2 regions of the Streptomyces sp. L500 genome follow, and region 1 is predicted to be linked to the other one. Evidence: predicted binding sites of a transcription regulator. Region 1 holds the regulator's gene; the other holds the start of a gene.
The links. The regulator HrcA, encoded in region 1, represses chaperone genes, less so after heat shock. The targets are predictions, from matches to a motif close to TTNGCACTCNGNNNNNCNGAGTGCNAA.

Region 1 (7,118 bases):
CACGCCCTCGACGCGCAGGTCGTCGCCCCACACCCGTTCCACGAGCTCCGCGTCGTGCCGGCCCTCGACGTAGATGCGGCCCGCGCGGGCGACGCGGGCGCGGGCGCCGGGGACGGCGAGGGAGCCGGAGGCGGTGCGGGCGGGGGCCGCCGGGGGAGCGGGGGCCGGGCGGACGAGGGTGACGACCCGGCCGTCCAGCAGGAACCCGCGCGGCTCCATGGGGAACACCCGGCACTTGCCGAAGCGGTCCTCCAGCGTCACCGTCGGCCCCTGGGCCGTCTTCTCGCAGCGGATCACCGCCCCGCAGAAACCGGTCGTGACCTCCTCGACCACGAGATCCGGCTCCGCCGGGATCTCCGGGACGGGAGCGGACCGCTTCCACGGAGGAGTGAGATCAGGGCTGTACCGCTTGCTCCACATGCGGGCCATTGTGGTTCAAGATCCACACCGCCGTCACGACACGCCGAAGCGCTCCGCCAGCGCGTCGCGCTGCGCCCGTACGAACGCCGCGTCCACGACCGCGCCGTGCCCCGGCACGTACAGCGCGTCGTCGCCGCCGAGGGACAGCAGCCGGTCCAGGGCCGCCGGCCAGGCGTGGGGGAGGGCGTCCGGGCCCGCCTGCGGCTCGCCGGACTCCTCGACGACGTCGCCGCAGAAGACGACCTCGCGTTCCCCCGCCACCAGCGCGGCCAGGTCGTGCGCCGTGTGCCCGGGTCCGATGTTGGCGAGCAGCACCCGCCGACCGCCGCCCAGGTCGACGGTGACCTCCCCGGACACCGCGTGGTGGGGGAGGACGAGGAGGTCCACGGCCTCGGCGGCGGTGTCGGGCTCCATGCCGTGCCGGACCGCGTCGTGCCGCAGCTCCTCCCGCTCCCGCGCCAGCAGCTCCTCGGTGCCCACCGCCGCGTACACCTGGACGCCGGAGAACGCGGCCGTGCCCAGGACGTGGTCGAAGTGGGGGTGGGTGAGTGCGATGTGCGTCACGGGGAGCCCGAAGAGCTCCTGCACCTCGCGACGGATCTCCACCCCTTCGTGGAGCGACGAGCCCGTGTCGACGACGAGCACGCCGTCCGCCCCCGCGATCGCCCCGACGGTCGCGTCCCAGCCCGGCAACCTGCGGCGGACGACCCCGGGCGCGAGCCGTTCCCAGTGCTCCCCACCGGCGTGCGCGGTGCCGGCATCCCCTTGCGTCTGCATACCGCGACGCTAGCGGCAGAGCGGTACGGTTGCCTGCTGCGGCCCGGCCGCGGGCACGCGGCGAGGACGGCCCTTGCCCTGGCCGTGGGGCCCGGCCGTACACTGGCTGGAGGGATCTGGCACTCGTGACCATTGAGTGCCAGGGGTGAAGACCCTGTGAGACCCGGTAAGAAACCGTAGGACCCGTACGGTCGTACGACGGCTGGACCACTGGACTGGAGGTGCGCGCGAATGCTGAGCGAACGAAGGCTCGAGGTGTTGCGCGCGATCGTCCAGGACTACGTCGGCACCGAGGAGCCCGTCGGCTCCAAGGCGCTCACCGAGCGGCACCGGCTGGGGGTCTCCCCGGCCACCGTGCGCAACGACATGGCCGCGCTGGAGGAGGAGGGCTACATCGCCCAGCCTCACACCAGCGCCGGCCGCATTCCGACCGACAAGGGCTACCGCCTCTTCGTCGACAGGCTCGCGGGCGTCAAGCCCCTGTCGACGCCGGAGCGGCGCGCCATCCACAACTTCCTGGACGGCGCCGTCGACCTGGACGACGTGGTGGCCCGGACCGTCCGGCTGCTGGCGCAGCTGACGCGTCAGGTCGCGGTGGTGCAGTACCCCTCGCTGACCCGTTCGACGGTGCGTCATGTGGAGCTGCTGTCCCTGGCCCCGGCCCGGGTGATGCTCGTCCTGATCACCGACACCGGGCGGGTCGAGCAGCGCATGGTCGACTGCCCGGCGCCGGTCGGTGAGAACGCGCTGGCGGATCTGCGCGCGCGGCTGAACAGCCGCGTCGTGGGCCGCCGGTTCGCGGACGTGCCGCAGCTGGTGCAGGACCTCCCCGAGTCGTTCGAGAAGGATGATCGCGGAACCGTTTCCACAGTCCTCTCGATCCTGCTGGAAACGCTGGTCGAGGAGACCGAGGAGCGGCTGATGATCGGCGGCACCGCCAATCTCACTCGTTTCGGTCATGACTTCCCGCTGACGATCCGGCCCGTGCTGGAGGCGCTGGAGGAGCAGGTCGTGCTGCTCAAGCTGCTCGGCGAGGCCAAGGACTCGGAGATGACCGTGCGCATCGGTCACGAGAACGCCCACGAGGGGCTGAACTCCACATCCGTCGTCGCCGTCGGCTACGGTTCGGGCGGCGAGGCCGTCGCCAAACTCGGCGTGGTCGGACCGACCCGCATGGACTACCCCGGAACGATGGGAGCGGTACGCGCAGTGGCACGTTACGTCGGACAGATCCTGGCGGAGTCGTAAGTGGCCACGGATTACTACGCGATCCTGGGCGTCCGCCGCGACGCCTCCGCGGACGAGATCAAGAAGGCCTTCCGCCGTCTCGCGCGAGAGCTCCACCCGGACGTCAATCCGGACCCGAAGACCCAGGAGCGGTTCAAGGAGATCAACGCCGCTTACGAGGTGCTCTCCGACCCGCAGAAGAAGCAGGTCTACGACCTCGGCGGCGACCCGCTGTCCTCCTCGGGCGGCGGGGGTGCCGGCGGCGGCTTCGGCGGCGCGGGCTTCGGCAACTTCTCCGACATCATGGACGCCTTCTTCGGCCAGGCCTCGCAGCGCGGTCCGCGCTCGCGCACGCGCCGCGGCCAGGACGCCATGATCCGTCTCGAGGTCACCCTGACCGAGGCGGCCTTCGGCACCACCAAGGACATCCAGGTCGACACCGCCGTCGTCTGCACCACGTGCAGCGGCGAGGGCGCGGCCCCGGGCACGTCCGCGCAGACCTGTGACATGTGCCGCGGCCGCGGCGAGGTCTCCCAGGTCACCCGGTCCTTCCTGGGCCAGGTCATGACGTCCCGCCCCTGCCCCCAGTGCCAGGGCTTCGGCACGGTCGTGCCGACCCCGTGCCCGGAGTGCGCCGGCGACGGCCGCGTCCGGTCCCGGCGGAACCTGACGGTGAAGATCCCCGCCGGTGTCGACAACGGCACCCGGATCCAGCTCGCGGGCGAGGGCGAGGTCGGCCCCGGCGGCGGCCCCGCCGGCGACCTCTACGTGGAGATCCACGAGAAGCCGCACCCGATGTTCCAGCGGCGTGGCGACGACCTCCACTGCACGGTCACCATCCCGATGACGGCGGCGGCGCTCGGCACGAAGGTGCCGCTGGAGACCCTGGACGGCGTCGAGGAGATCGACATCCGCCCGGGCACCCAGTCCGGCCAGTCGATCCCGCTCCACCAGCGGGGCGTCACCCACCTGCGCGGCGGCGGCCGCGGTGACCTCGTCGTCCACGTCGAGGTGACCACGCCGACCAAGCTGGACCCGCAGCAGGAGGAACTGCTGCGCCAGCTCGCCAAGATGCGCAACGAGGAACGCCCGACGGGCGAGTTCAAGCCGGGGCAGCAGGGGCTGTTCTCGCGGCTGAAGGACGCGTTCAACGGCCGTTAGGCCCGATGGTCACGGGGTAATCGGGGGCTGAGCCCCCGGTTACCCCACTTGTGACACGATGTGCTCATGGCCCCGTTGAACGGACTGTTCGAGCACCCGATCGTGCAGGCCCCCATGGCCGGCGGTGCCTCCACCCCGGCCCTCGCCGCCGCCGTCGGCGACGCCGGCGGCCTCGGTTTCCTCGCCGCGGGCTACAAGACCCCCGCGGCGATGTACGAGGAGATCAAGCAGCTCCGCGCGCGTACGTCCCGCCCCTTCGGCGTGAACCTGTTCATGCCCCAGCCGCCCGTCGCCGACCCGGCGGCGATCGAGGTCTACGCCGAGCAGCTGGCCGGCGAGTCCACCTGGTACCGGACCCCGCTGGGCGAGACCGACCAGGGCTCCGACGACGGCTACGAGGCCAAGCTCGCCGTCCTCCTCGACGACCCCGTCCCCGTCGTCTCCTTCACTTTCGGGTGTCCCGACCGCACGATCGTGGACGCCCTCGCCAAGGCCGGCACCGTGACCGTGGTGACCGTGACCTCCGCCGCCGAGGCGCTGGCCGCCCACGAGGCGGGCGCCGACGCGGTGTGCGTCCAGGGCATAGAGGCCGGCGGCCACCAGGGCACCCACCACGACGACCCGCACGCCGACGGCGCGGGCGCCGGGGTCGGCCTGCTGGCGCTCGTGGCCGAGGTCCGGGAGGCCGTCCCGCTGCCCGTCGTCGCGGCCGGCGGCCTGATGCGCGGCGCCCAGGTGGCGGCCGTCCTCGCGGCGGGCGCGAGCGCCGCCCAGCTCGGCACGGCCTTCCTCGCCTGCCCGGAGTCCGGGGCCCACGAGCTGCACAAGCGTGCCCTGACCGATCCCCGGTTCGTCCGCACCGAGCTCACCCGGGCCTTCTCCGGCCGCCCCGCCCGCGGCCTGGTGAACCGTTTCCTTCGGGAGCACGGCCCCTACGCCCCGGCCGCCTACCCCCAGATCCACTATCTGACCTCCGGCCTGCGCAAGGCGGCGGCCGCCGCCGGCGACCCCCAGGGCATGAACCTGTGGGCCGGCCAGGGCCACCGCCTGGCGCGGGAGCTCCCCGCCGGCGACCTGGTACGCCTCCTGGCGGCCGAACTGGACGCGGCCCGCACGGCATTGAGCGCGCGGACGTGACCGGAGGCAGTGGTGGACACGAGTGTGAATCGGCGCGGCGAGAGAGCGAGTACTTCATGACAGCCCCGGTCTTCCTGGTCGAGGAGGACGCCCTGACGGGCGTCTTCCCCGGCACCGTCTTCCCGCTGGACGGGCCAGAGGGCCGCCACGCGGTCTCGGTGCGCCGGCTGCGCGTGGGCGAGGAGATCGTCCTGACCGACGGCTCCGGCACGGGCGTCCACGGCACCGTCGCCGCCGTCGAGGGCAAGGACCACCTGGACGTCGCCGTCACCTCCGTGCGCTCCGAGCCGGAGCCCCGGCCCCGGATCACCGTCGTCCAGGCCCTGCCCAAGGGCGACCGCGGCGAGGTGGCCGTCGAGACCATGACGGAGACCGGCGTCGACGCGATCGTGCCCTGGTCCGCCTCCCGCTGCGTCACCCAGTGGAAGGGCGACCGCGGCCTGAAGTCCCTGGGCAAGTGGCGCGCGACCGCCCGCGAGGCCGGCAAGCAGGCCCGCCGGCTGCGCTTCCCCACCGTCGCCGACCTCGCCGGCACCCGGCAGGTCGCCGAGCTCCTGGCGGGCGCCGACTTCGCGGCCGTCCTCCACGAGGAGGGCAGCACCCCGCTCGCCACGGCACCCCTGCCGGAGACGGGCGACATCGTCCTGGTCGTCGGCCCGGAGGGCGGCGTCTCCCCCGAGGAGCTCGCCGCCTTCGCCGAGGCCGGCGCCCACCCCTACCGCCTCGGCCCGAGCGTCCTGCGCACCTCGACCGCCGGCACGGCGGCCGCGGCCCTGCTGCTGGGCCGCACGGGGCGCTGGGGCTAGGGGGCCGGACACGGTGGAGCCGGGGGGCGGACGGCGGGGATGACACGGACCCAGCAGCTCCAGACGCGCGACTACGAGCGGATGCTCGACCTCGCCGTCGCCGTTCTGGAGAGCGACGACCCCGAGTCGTCCTGGCAACTGATCACCGGGCAGCTCCTGGAGACGGTGGGCTGCGACTCGGTCACCTTCTCCGTCGTCGACTCGGCCCTGCGCACCGGAAGGGTGGAGGGCTGGGCCCCGCAGCGGCTCGCGCCGTTCGTCGGCGACCTCGTCCAGCGCCGGGTGCGCCAGCACCACCCGCTGGTGACCTACACCGTGGGCGGCGAGTCCGAGCCGGTGACCGTCGGCGAGTTATGCGCCCGCTGGCGCCACACCCAGTGGTACAGCGAGGCGCGCCGGGACTTCGGCATCACCGAGCAACTGGGCCTGCCCCTCCCCGGCGCCCCCGGCACGGCCCGCCTGGTGCTCATGGGCCGCGACGGCCGGTTCGGCCCCCAGGACGTGGCCTTCGCCGCGCGCCTCCAGCCGCTGCTCATCGGCGCGGCCAACCACATCCAGGAGCTGCGCCGCCTGCGCACCGCCGCGCCGGACCTGACCACCGCCCACCCCTCGGGCCACGGCCTCACGCCCCGTGAACTGACCGTGCTGGGGCTGCTGGCGGAGGGGCTGACGGCGAGCGGCATCGCCCGCCGCCTGTCGATCTCGCCGCACACGGTCAACCGCCACCTGGAGAAGATCTACCGGAAGCTCGGCACCAACAACCGTGTCTCCACCGTGCTCCTGGCCCAGCAGGCGGGCATCGTCCCCTGAACCTCTCAACCCCGACCCGGCCGGCCGGGGGTGGGGCCACCCGCACCCTTGAGTGGGAAGTTCTTCCCATCGTGCGGCCGGAGGCCCGCGTGCGACCCTGACAGGGACGCGCGATCGCGCCGACGCCGGCCACGGGGGATTCGACGTCGGCGCGATCCGCCTCCTCCGCGCCCCCATGCGGCCCCCGGGTCTCTTGGGGGCGTTTTCCGTAACCGGTACCATGCGGCGGACGGGGACCCGAGAGGGGACGGACCCGCCATGCCACAGCCGGACGGGCTCGGACTCCGGGCGCGGGACTACGAGTTCATGCTCGACCTCACCATGGCCGTCCTGGAGCACGACGACCCCGAGTCCCTCTGGCACCTCGTCTCCGCGCACCTCGTCGACGCCCTCGGCCTCAACACGGTCGTCTTCGCCTCGATCGACCTCCGCCGGGCCCGGGGCGAGGCCCGGGGCTGGGCGCCCCGGTCGCTCGGGCAGGGCGTGAACGAGGTGGTCCAGCGCCGGGTGCGCCAGCGCCACCCGCTGGTCCCCTACCTGGCCTCCGGCGCCCACCACCCCGTGATCGTGCGCGAACTCACCGACCGCTGGCGCGAATCCGCCTGGTACAGCGAGGCCCGCCGCGACTTCGGCACCACCCAGCAGCTCGGTATCCCCCTGCCGGGCGCGGACGGCCCCCAGGGCGGCCTCGTCCTGGGCCGGACCGGCGACTTCTCGGAGCACGACCTGGCCTTCGCGACCCGGATCCAGCCGCTCCTGACCGCCGCCGACCGGCACATA
Region 2 (7,118 bases), on a different contig from region 1:
GGCCTCGTCGAACCGTCTCAGGTGGCGGAGCGCGATGCTGACGTTGTTGAGCACCTCCGCCTTGGCGAGCGGCCAGTCGAGGTCCATGGCCACCCGCATGGCCGTGGACCCCAGGCGCAGCCAGTCGTCGAAGTGACGGCGCAGGGACAGGTAATCGGTGAGCACTTCGAACACGATCAGCGACGCCTTGGGCGCGCCCAGGCCGGGGGCCGCCAGCGCGGTGGCGACGAGGTTGGCGCGTTCGTCGTCGAGCCAGGCCACGGCCCGTTCCCGGGTGGTGAAACGCGGCCCGGGGCCGGCCCCGGTGGCGGGCTGCAGCCAGCCGGAAGCATCGGAGGCGGTGCCCACGTAGTACTGGAAGAGCCGTTCGACGGCCTTGGCCGGGGCGTCCTCCTCCTCGTGCGCCTCGCCCTGTTCGGCCGCGTACAGCCGCATCAGGTCGTGCAGCCGCCAGCGCCCGTACACGGCGCCCGGCTCGATCAGATGGCCCCGGGCCAGCGTGTGGAGCAGTTCCTCCACGGCGTACGGGTCGGCGCCGGCGAGGTGGACGGCGGCCTCGGTCGACAGGTCGGGGCCGGGGTTGAGCGGCAGCAGCCGGAAGAGACGGGCCTGCTCGGGGCGCAGGTGCGCGTAGGAGAGGCCGAACACCGCGCGGACGGTGACGTCCTCACGGGCGAGGCGCTCCAGCCGGCGGCGGCTGTCGGCGAGGGCGTCGGCCATGGAGGCCAGGGGCCGGCCGGGCAGGTCGGCGAGGAGGGCGGCGACGATCCGCAGGGCCAGCGGGAGCCGGCCGCAGAGGTCCGCGAGTCCGGCGGCCGCCGCGGGGTCGTCGGCGACGCGGGTGTCGCCGGGGCCCCGGGCCTCGCGCAGGGCCTGACGCAGCAGGTCCACGGCGGACGCGGCGTCCAGTTCGGACAGGTCGAGCAGGCGGGCACCGAGTCCGCCGAGGGTGTGCCGGGAGGTGACGAGGACGGGGACGCGGGGGTCGGCGGGGAGCAGGGGACGGGCCTGTTCGGCCGTTCCGGCGTTGTCCACGACGACGAGGACGCGGCGCCCCTGGTCGGCGTAGGCGGACAGAACGGAACCGTAGAGCCGGGCGCGGTCCTGGAGGTCGGCGGGGACGTGTTCGTCGGGTATGCCGAGGGCGCGCAGCAGGGAGCCCAGGGCGCGTTCGGGGGTGAGGCGGCGTTCGTCGTCGTAGCCGAAGAGGTCGACGAACAGGACGCCGCCGGGGAACCAGCCGTCCTGGTCCAGCGCGTGCCGGGCGGCCTGGAGGACCAGCTCGGTCTTGCCGACGCCGGGCAGGCCGGCCACGGCCCACACCCTGGGGGCGTCCCCGGCGGGCGGGCCGGGGCGCAGCGCGTCGGCGAGGAGGGCGAGGTCGGCGTCGCGGCCGGTGAAGGTGCCGGCGGCCGGGGGCAGTCCGGTCAGGGCGGGGGTGATCTCCCTGGGCAGTTCGAGGGTGATGTGCCGGCCCTGGGCGACGACGTTGAAGTAGACGCCGCCGGTGATCTCGTTGTGCATGCCCAGCCCCCCCGGCCTCCGCTCCTGTGGCTTCACACCGTACGGGCGCGCGGGGGCTCCCGTACGGGAAAACGCCACCGGGGCGGCACCCCCGTGAGGGTGCCGCCCCGGTGGACCGCAGGACGGTCGATCAACCTGTCGGGTCGATCAGAAGTCCATGTCACCGCCCGGCATGCCGCCCGGAGCGGCCGCGGCGGCCTTCTCCGGCTTGTCGGCGATGACGGCCTCGGTGGTCAGGAACAGCGCGGCGATGGACGCGGCGTTCTGCAGGGCGGAGCGGGTGACCTTCGCCGGGTCGATGATGCCCTCGGCGATCATGTCGACGTACTCGCCCGTGGCGGCGTTGAGGCCGTGGCCCGGGGTCAGGTTGCGCACCTTCTCCACGATGACGCCACCCTCGAGGCCGGCGTTCACGGAGATCTGCTTCAGCGGGGCCTCCAGGGCCAGCTTCACAGCGGCGGCACCGGTGGCCTCGTCGCCCTCGAGCTCGAGCTTCTCGAAGACCGAGGAAGCCTGGAGCAGGGCCACGCCACCACCGGCGACGATGCCCTCCTCGACGGCGGCCTTGGCGTTGCGGACGGCGTCCTCGATGCGGTGCTTGCGCTCCTTGAGCTCCACCTCGGTGGCGGCACCGGCCTTGATGACGGCCACGCCGCCGGCCAGCTTCGCCAGGCGCTCCTGGAGCTTCTCGCGGTCGTAGTCCGAGTCGCTGTTCTCGATCTCGGCGCGGATCTGGTTGACGCGGCCCTGGACCTGGTCGCTGTCACCGGCACCGTCGACGATCGTCGTCTCGTCCTTGGTGATGACGACCTTGCGGGCGCGGCCGAGCAGGTCGAGACCGGCGTTCTCCAGCTTGAGGCCGACCTCCTCGGAGATGACCGTGCCACCGGTGAGGATGGCGATGTCGCCCAGCATGGCCTTGCGGCGGTCGCCGAAGCCCGGGGCCTTGACGGCGACGGACTTGAAGGTGCCGCGGATCTTGTTGACGACCAGGGTCGACAGGGCCTCGCCCTCGACGTCCTCGGCGATGATCAGCAGCGGCTTGCCGGACTGCATGACCTTCTCGAGGAGCGGCAGCAGGTCCTTGACCGAGCTGACCTTCGAGTTGACGATCAGGATGTACGGGTCCTCCAGCGAGGCCTCCATACGCTCCATGTCGGTGGCGAAGTACGCCGAGATGTAGCCCTTGTCGAAGCGCATACCCTCGGTGAGCTCCAGCTCCAGACCGAAGGTCTGGGACTCCTCGACGGTGATGACGCCTTCCTTGCCGACCTTGTCCATGGCCTCGGCGATCAGCTCGCCGATCTGGGTGTCGGCGGCGGAGATGGAGGCGGTGGAGGCGATCTGCTCCTTGGTCTCCACGTCCTTGGCCTGCTCGAGCAGGGCGGCGGAGACGGCCTCGACGGCCTTCTCGATACCGCGCTTCAGGGCCATCGGGTTGGCACCGGCGGCCACGTTGCGCAGGCCCTCGCGGACGAGCGCCTGGGCGAGGACGGTCGCGGTCGTCGTGCCGTCACCGGCGACGTCGTCCGTCTTCTTCGCGACCTCCTTGACCAGCTCGGCGCCGATCTTCTCGTACGGGTCCTCGAGCTCGATCTCCTTGGCGATGGACACACCATCGTTGGTGATCGTGGGGGCGCCCCACTTCTTCTCGAGGACGACGTTCCGGCCCTTGGGGCCGAGGGTGACCTTGACGGCGTCGGCGAGCTGGTTCATCCCGCGCTCGAGACCGCGCCGTGCCTCCTCGTCGAACGCGATGATCTTGGCCATGTGAAGTGGTCCTCCCAGGACGGGGTGGAGACTGCTCCGGACCGCGCTGGTGCCCGCGACGGACGGCCTGCGTGCCCCGCGGTTCCTTGCCCCGCTTGGCTCGCCGACCTCACCGACGGTCCAAATCTGTCACTCTCACTCGGAGAGTGCTAAGCCCAATGATTAGCACTCGACCCCTGCGAGTGCAAGCGCCTCACACCAACCTGCCCCGTGCCGGACGACCCCACACCTGGACGCGCCCGGAGGCGACAGGGGCGGGACGCGGACGCGCGAGGGGCCCGCGTCGTAAAGACGCGGGCCCCTCGGCGAGCTGAGTGAGCCGGTGGTCGATGCGCGCCGGTCAGGCGGTCACCTTGACCATGTCCGCCTGCGGCCCCTTCTGGCCCTGCGAGATTTCGAACTCGACCCGCTGCCCCTCCTCGAGGGTGCGGTAGCCGTCCATCTGGATCGCGCTGTAGTGGACGAAAACATCCGCACCACCGTCGACCGCGATGAAGCCGTACCCCTTCTCCGCGTTGAACCACTTGACGGTGCCCTGAGCCATGCCTAACTCCCCTATTACTGGCCCTTGCACAGGACCGCACCTCGCGGACCCGGGTCAGACCTCACCCCCAGACAGGTTGGGGGTGTGCGCCGGAACGCGTCGACCGCCGCTGAATGTATCTGCACGGATGCCGTCTGCAACAGGTCAGTCGGACGAGAATTCCGGGCGCGGCCGATCGGTTATTACCGCCTATTTCGCCAGCTTCTCGGGCAAGTCGGACCGGGCATAACGCAACCAACCCGGCAATTCGTGCACACGTTGTGGGCACAACTTGACGGGTTCTCATATGCGTTCGGCAGTGACACCGGAGGGGGAACGCCCCAACTGTATCGCGGTTCAACAGACGGAATCACCCCGTCCGTTTTACGGGCGGGGTGATTCCGGTGAATTCCGCAGGAACGCTTCGGAAGGGTCGGGCCAAGGGTCCGGGGGGCCGGAAGCCTTGGGAGAGCGGCCCGGTCGGGCCGCCCCGGCCGGGCCGTCCCGGTCAGCCGCCGGCGACCGCCGGAATGATCGACACCCCGGCGCCATCCGGAGTGGCCGCTTCCAGTCCGCCCTCGAACCGTACGTCGTCGTCATTGACGTACACATTCACGAAACGGCGCAGCTTTCCGCTCTCGTCGAGAACGCGGGCGGCGATTCCGGGGTGGTTCTTCTCCAGGCAGGCGATCACTTCACCGAGAGTGGCCCCTTCGGCGGAGACTTCCGACTTACCGGAGGTGTAGGTGCGAAGGATGGTGGGAATGCGGACGTTGACGCTCATGGGATCACCTTTGGTTTGAGGAAGGAAACGGCCGGGCAATGGCCCGCTCGGCAATGGCCCCGATCAAAGGCCCGCGAGCCCCGCCGCCCGGAACGCGCTCAGCGAAGGCGGAATCGTCGCCGTCGGCCCCGCCGCCACCGCGTCCAGCGTCTTGAGCCCGTCGCCCGTGTTGAGCACGACGGTGGTCAGGGACGGATCCAGCCGCCCGTCCTCCAGCAGCTTCCGGGTGACCCCGACCGTCACCCCGCCCGCCGTCTCCGCGAAGATCCCCTCCGTCCGGGCCAGCAGCCGGATGGCCTCGACGATCCGCTCGTCGTCCACGTCCTCCACGGCCCCGCCCGTGCGCCGGGCGATGTCGAGCACGTACGGCCCGTCGGCGGGGTTGCCGATGGCCAGGGACTTCGCGATGGTGTCCGGCTTCACCGGCCGCACCACCTCGTGTCCGTCCTTGAAGGCGCGCGAGACCGGCGCGCACCCCTCGGCCTGCGCGCCGAAGATCCGGTACGGCCGGTCCTCGACCAGCCCCAGCGCGACGAGCTCCTTCAGCCCCTTGTCGATCTTCGTCAGCTGCGACCCCGAGGCGACCGGCACCACGATCTGGTCCGGCAGCCGCCAGCCCAGCTGCTCGCAGATCTCGTACGCCAGCGTCTTGGAGCCCTCCCCGTAGTAGGGCCGCAGATTGACGTTGACGAAACCCCAGCCCTCGCCCAGCGGGTCGCCGATGAGCTCGCTGCAGAATCGGTTGACGTCGTCGTACGTGCCCTCGATGCCCACCAGCTCGCCGCCGTAGACAGCGGCCATCACGACCTTGCCGGCCTCCAGGTCGTGCGGGATGAAGACACAGGACCGCAGGCCCGCGCGCGCCGCCGCGGCGCCCACCGCTCCGGCCAGGTTCCCCGTCGAGGAGCACGAGAGGGTGGTGAAGCCGAAGGCGCGCGCCGCCTCGACGGCGATGGCGACGACGCGGTCCTTGAAGGAGTGGGTGGGGTTGCCGGAGTCGTCCTTGACGTACAGCCCGCCGGTGACGCCCAGCTCGCGGGCGAGGTTGTCGGCCTTGACGAGCTTGGTGAAGCCGGGGTTGAGGTTCGGCCGGTCCGCGACGTCGGCGGGGACGGGCAGCAGGGGGGCGTAGCGCCAGATGTTCGCGGGTCCGGCCTCGATGCGGCGGCGCAGCGTCTCGGGGTCGCCGGCCGGGAGCTCGTAGGCCACCTCGAGAGGGCCGAAGCAGCTCACGCAGGCGAAGGAGGGACCGAGCGGGAAGCGCTCGCCGCACTCGCGGCAGGAGAGCGCGACGGCGGGCCCGAAGGACGCGGTGGTGTGAGGTACGGAGGTACGACTTTCAACGGCTTCGACAGCCATGGAGGCGAGGCCCTTTCTCCTCATCTTCCTCGCGGCGAACGTCACCACGAGACGGATTTGGCACCTTCCCCGCCGGGAGCCTCGCGTCGTACGACCGAGACCAGCTGGAGGGTTGCCGGGGCTTCAACGGGCCGTGTCCCTCTGCCCCTCTGGATGAGCGGTATGGCCCGGGCGCGCCCGGGCGTTTGTGCGCGCGACGACCCCGACATAGGACGGCCGTCCGCGTTGTTCAAGACTGTAACGGAAGGGGTGGCCGCTTGAGAGGGCCGTCCGAACCGCGAGATGTGTCACAACGAGGAGTCATGCACGTGCTGGAAGAGGTGGAGCGCTGGCTCGCCCGGCGGTCCTGGTCCGCCGCCGACCGTCCGCTCGACCAGCTGCTGGCCGCCAAGGGCGAGGCGGGCACCACGGTCAGCGTGGTGCTGCCGGCTCTGAACGAGGAGGCGACGGTCGGCGAGATCGTGGCGACGATCCGCCGCGAGCTCATGAGCGAGGCCGTGCCGCTGGTGGACGAGCTGGTGGTGCTGGACTCCGGTTCCACGGACCGGACGGCCGAGGTCGCGGCGGCGGCCGGCGCGCGCGTCGCGCACCGCGACGAGATCCTGCCGCGGCTGCCCGCGCTGCCGGGCAAGGGCGAGGTGCTGTGGCGGTCCCTGCTGGCGACGACGGGCGACGTCGTCTGCTTCGTCGACGCGGACCTGAAGGACTTCTCCAGCGACTTCGTCTCGGGGATCGTCGGCCCGCTGCTGACCGATCCCGGGGTGCAGTTCGTCAAGGCGATGTACGACCGTCCGCTGGGTGAGGTCGCGGGGCAGGGCGGCCGGGTCACCGAGCTGGTGGCGCGCCCGCTGCTGAACCTCCACTGGCCGCAGCTCGCGGGCTTCGTCCAGCCGCTGGGCGGCGAGTACGCGGCCCGCCGCTCGCTGCTGGAGCGGCTGCCGTTCCCCGTGGGCTACGGCGTGGAGCTGGGCCTGCTCGTGGACGCGCTGCACACGGTGGGGCTGGACGCGCTGGCGCAGGTCGACGTGGGCGTGCGCAAGCACCGCCACCAGGACGGCCGGGCGCTGGGCCGGATGGCCGCGACGATCTACCGCACGGCGCAGGTGCGGCTGGCCCGGGGCCATCTGGTGCGTCCGGCGCTCACCCAGTTCGAGCGCA

Region 2: groL (chaperonin GroEL) is a predicted target of HrcA. The motif match lies at 3,421-3,447, and genes of this name have one in related genera.

Annotation. Positions count from the first base shown of each region.
Region 1 is NZ_JBTOLC010000001.1:332,245-339,362, reverse strand. Features, by position in the region: gene ACX9I7_RS01755 (DUF3097 domain-containing protein) at 1-420, opposite strand, end outside; gene ACX9I7_RS01750 (MBL fold metallo-hydrolase) at 454-1,197, opposite strand; gene hrcA (heat-inducible transcriptional repressor HrcA) at 1,429-2,445, shown strand; gene dnaJ (molecular chaperone DnaJ) at 2,446-3,585, shown strand; gene ACX9I7_RS01735 (nitronate monooxygenase) at 3,652-4,722, shown strand; gene ACX9I7_RS01730 (16S rRNA (uracil(1498)-N(3))-methyltransferase) at 4,779-5,528, shown strand; gene ACX9I7_RS01725 (response regulator transcription factor) at 5,568-6,338, shown strand; gene ACX9I7_RS01720 (helix-turn-helix transcriptional regulator) at 6,597-7,118, shown strand, end outside.
Region 2 is NZ_JBTOLC010000004.1:6,371-13,488, reverse strand. Features, by position in the region: gene ACX9I7_RS06480 (ATP-binding protein) at 1-1,524, opposite strand, end outside; gene groL (chaperonin GroEL) at 1,672-3,294, opposite strand; gene ACX9I7_RS06470 (cold-shock protein) at 3,635-3,838, opposite strand; gene ACX9I7_RS06465 (MoaD/ThiS family protein) at 4,326-4,601, opposite strand; gene thrC (threonine synthase) at 4,665-5,960, opposite strand; SAM riboswitch class I at 5,978-6,120, opposite strand; gene ACX9I7_RS06455 (glucosyl-3-phosphoglycerate synthase) at 6,269-7,118, shown strand, end outside.